DNA from 2 places in the Sphingobacterium sp. UBA1498 genome. Region 2 is predicted to be linked to the other one. Evidence: riboswitches for the same ligand, from Rfam matches in the RefSeq annotation. Region 2 holds a riboswitch; the other holds the start of a gene.
What was found. A riboswitch is a leader RNA that binds a small molecule or an ion and turns the genes downstream of it on or off. The one in region 2 is predicted to bind thiamine pyrophosphate.
Positions count from the first base shown of each region.

Region 1: it holds a riboswitch for thiamine pyrophosphate, as region 2 does, so the genes downstream of both, thiM (hydroxyethylthiazole kinase) here and thiS (sulfur carrier protein ThiS) in region 2, are expected to answer to the same signal.

Region 1 covers NZ_DCRG01000032.1:444,107-446,316, reverse strand. Annotated here, with positions in the region: gene B3139_RS18700 (VanW family protein) at 1-729, shown strand, start outside; TPP riboswitch at 795-887, shown strand; gene thiM (hydroxyethylthiazole kinase) at 969-1,772, shown strand; gene thiE (thiamine phosphate synthase) at 1,762-2,210, shown strand, end outside.
Region 2 covers NZ_DCRG01000001.1:99,350-101,559, reverse strand. Annotated here, with positions in the region: gene thiC (phosphomethylpyrimidine synthase ThiC) at 1-1,084, opposite strand, end outside; gene thiS (sulfur carrier protein ThiS) at 1,130-1,336, opposite strand; TPP riboswitch at 1,396-1,491, opposite strand; gene B3139_RS00415 (alpha-L-rhamnosidase) at 1,683-2,210, shown strand, end outside.

The DNA of each region.
Region 1 (2,210 bases), on a different contig from region 2:
TACGCTGCTGTTAAATCAGCTGATAAACTTCCCTTCCGCGTTAAAAAACACCAGTCTGTATTGTTAAAGAAACTGGGCGAAAACAACATGCAATTGCAGATCAATAAAGTTACCAATCTGAAAATTGCAGCATCACAGATCACGAGCATTCTGATCAGGCCACAAGAAACTTTTTCATTTTGTAAATTGGTAGGACTACCTACCGCAAAAAAAGGGTATCTGTCGGGAATGGAACTTTCTTTCGGCGAAGCGCGAGCGGGCATTGGTGGTGGAATCTGTCAAATATCAAATCTCATCCATTGGCTTGTCATTCACAGCCCGCTTACGGTCACTGAACGCTACCACCACTCTTTTGATCCTTTTCCCGACGATGGCCGTGTACTACCTTTCGGTAGTGGCGCTACCGTATTCTATAATTATCGGGACTATCAGTTCACTAACAATACCCCTTACACCTTTCAAATAAATCTGTGGTTTACCGACAAATGTTTAGAAGGTGAATTGAGAATCGATCAAGAGCTGGATTTTGCGTACCATGTATTTGAAAAAGAGCACCAATTTCTTAAAATAGACAATCAGTTCTTTCGGAAGAACGAGATCTGGCGCGAGAAGTTTTTAAAATTTCAAGGTGGAAAGATTTTAGAAACAGAACTTTTAACCAAAAATTTTGCGCGGGTTACTTATACCCCGGATGAATATACTGAAATTAGTTCCGACCGAAAGGCGTAATTCATTTTCATGATGATGATGCACGCTCTTTTAATATGAAAAGTCCACTTTTTTGTTTAAGTTTGGGATGGCTTTGGGGGTATTCTGTATAGAATTGAGATAGTCCCTTTGAACCTGATTCGGTTTATACCGGCGTAGGGAAAAGCAACAATCCACTGTACAGCATATCTTTATACTGCACAGCCCATCGCTCTTCCTTCCCTCAAAGCCACACGAATATAGCTTAACATGCAAAAAGAATGGAAGATTCTATTATCAATTTATTGGAGCAGGTGAGGATTGAAAAACCGCTCGTGCATAACATCACAAACCTCGTTGTGATGAATACTACGGCCAACGCACTTTTGGCCTTAGGAGCATCCCCTGTAATGGTACACAGCCCATTGGAAGTACGCGAAGTTGTGGACATTGCACAAGCGCTCGTCATTAATATCGGTACTTTAAGTGAACATACAGCCGAAGCGATGCTGGTCGCTACGGAACACGCCAATACCATCGGACGACCGTGGGTATTGGACCCTGTTGGTGCCGGGATATCAGCATTTCGCAATGACCTACTTTCCAACCTACTAGCGCTAAAACCAACAGTAATCCGTGGCAATGCATCGGAAATCATAACGCTGTACAATTCCAACCAACCGAATACAAAGGGAGTTGACAGCACCGCGGATAGTAAAGATGCGCTCAGGTTTGGAAAGCTATTGCAACAACATACTGGCTCCATCATCTGTATTTCTGGAAATGTAGACTATATTCTTTCGGAAAAACACACGGTTGAAGTGTATAACGGCCACCCCTTAATGACGCAAGTGACAGGACTTGGCTGTAGTGCTACTGCACTCATTGGTGCATTCCTGGCTGTTACGGATGGCCACTTTGAAGCTGCTGTCGCAGGGGTCTCCCTCTTAAGCCTGGCCGGAGAGCTCGCAGCCAAATCAGCCAGCGGCCCGGGCACACTGCAATTGAATCTTTATGATGAACTCTATCGGCTTAATGCAGAACGTCTGCAATCAAGTCTCAAGATCAAACACTATGCACATTAATCCGCTTTTCCCATATCCTTTATATTTAGTCATCTCCGAGCGGGATTGTTATCCCAAAAATTGGCTTCAGGTCGCCGAAGAGGCTATTATTGGTGGTGTTGATCTGATTCAATTGCGAGAGAAAACGGATAATCCCGCTACCTTTTTAGCAAAGGCCATGCGCTTGAAAAAGATTACCGATCACTATGGTATTCCTTTGGTAATTAATGATGCCGCAGCAATTGCCCAACAGATCGGGGCCTGGGGAGTGCATGTGGGTCAAAACGATCTCAAACCAGTCGCCATTCGAGAAAAATATGGAGACAGATTAACTATTGGATGGTCCATAGAAGCTGTGCAACAGCTGGAGAGCCAACAGATGCTAGTCGTCGACCATCTTGGTGTAAGTCCCATCTTTTCAACACCTACCAAAAGAGATACTGTTACCGAATGGGGAAT
Region 2 (2,210 bases):
TTTCCTCAAAATGGGTATAAAGAAAGTTTTCTTTGTGGTGAAAAAGACACCATTTAGCCATGATGGAACCACCTCTTGAGACGATACCAGTTACCCTTGAAGCTGTAAGATGAATATAGCGAAGCAGTACACCTGCATGTATAGTAAAGTATGAAACACCTTGTTCTGCCTGTTCGATCAAGGTGTCTTTAAATATCTCCCAAGTAAGGTCTTCGGCTACCCCTTTTACTTTTTCTAATGCTTGATAGATTGGTACGGTGCCGATTGGAACGGGTGAATTGCGGATGATCCACTCGCGGGTTTCATGAATATTTTTACCTGTGGAGAGATCCATGATGGTGTCGGCCCCCCAACGGCAGGCCCAAACCGCTTTCTCAACTTCCTCTTCGATACTCGAGCTAACAGCACTATTGCCAATGTTGGCATTGATCTTAACCAGGAAATTACGGCCAATGATCATCGGTTCACTTTCAGGGTGATTGATATTATTGGGAATGATCGCTCTTCCGGCAGCGATTTCTTCGCGGACAAACTCGGGAGTAATCTTTTTTTTAGGTGTTCTGGCACCAAAGTTTTCACCTGTATGCTGATGATCCATTCCAGGTGTGGTGGCTACTAGCTGCTCGATACGTTGATTTTCCCGGATAGCTACGTACTCCATTTCGGGGGTAATGATGCCTTTCTTTGCATAATGTAATTGGGTGACATTTCCGCCAGAAGTGGCCACCTTCGGTTTATGACTATAGGCAAATCGGAGCGCATCAAGCGTTGGGTCACAGAGCCTTTTTTGTCCGTATTGGGATGTGATGTTGGCTAGCTGGGTCACGTCCTGGCGATTCAATATCCATTGTTCGCGAAGCCGCGGGAGACCTTTTCGGATATCGATCTGAAAATCCTCATCGGTATATGGACCAGAGGTATCGTAGATTGTGATAGGGGGATTAATTTCTACTTGCGCATTGCTCAATTTGGTTGGACTTAAAGAAATTTGTCGCATAGCAACTTGAATAGGAAATAGCGTTCCAGGTACAAAAATTTTCTTTGAATTGGGAAAAGGGGATTGCGTAATTGTTTCAGCTGTCATTTTTCTGAATTGAAGTGAATGATTAGGGTGATTTTTTTGAAATCATTATCCGCCTTGCGATGCGGTTATTAAGATGATTTGATCGTGAGGATTGAGTGTTGTTGTAGCCCAATCTTCCTTGGGTATAACATGGTTGTTGATGGCAGCGGCAACACCTTGGGTTTTGCCAGATAATTCCAAGACCAATAGTTCCTCAAGTGAAAGAGGGGCGGGGTCGAAAAATCGAATTTGATGGTTTATTGTAAGTTCCATTCCTTAATTTTTTTGGTTAAACTTTAGGAATGGCTACACGAAGGTACAGCAATGCACCTGTTAGACAGCTCACTTTTCCCTACGCCAGTATGATCCGGATCAGGTTCTAAGGGTAAAATCTCAGCCTGCACAAGCAGACACCCCTAAAGTTAAAACGAAGATAGTATTATTTTTGTGAAAGTTGCAAGAATTTTAATTTAAATGCCTCACAGATAGATCAGGAAAGTGCAGGTCGCGATTTGGGAAATATTTAATATATTCGTTTTTTAATCAGCTAAAACAATTTAACAGTTACCGACAATTATACCCTTTAATGCGTAGGATTTTATTGACAATACTATTGTGTATGGCATGTACTGCATATGCACAATCTAAGAATAACTGCACTGCTGTACAGTTGACATGCGAACATCTGGTCAATCCGCTAGGCATTGACCCATCCCGTCCGAGACTAAGCTGGCGCCTTGAAGACCAGCGAAGGGACGCTTTACAACAAGCTTATCAGATTCTTTTAGGGCAAGATTCTCTTGCATTGTTACACGGGGCAAAAGCGCATTGGGACAGTGGAAAGCAGCTAAGTTCGGCGATGTTGGTGCAATATAATGGTACCGAGTTAAAACCGCGGACAAAATACTTTTGGCGAGTTAAAGTATGGGACCGAGACGGCATTTCCAGCGTTTCAGCAATAGCATCTTTCGAGACTGGAATGATGGGGAAGGATCTTTGGACAGGAAAATGGATCAGTGACAATAAAGATATCAATGCGCGCAACGCTCCGTATTTTAGGACTGAATTCACTGCCAAGAAGCGAATAAAATCGGCTCGTGCTTATGTTGCTGCTGCCGGATTATATGAACTTTCTATTAATGGCGTG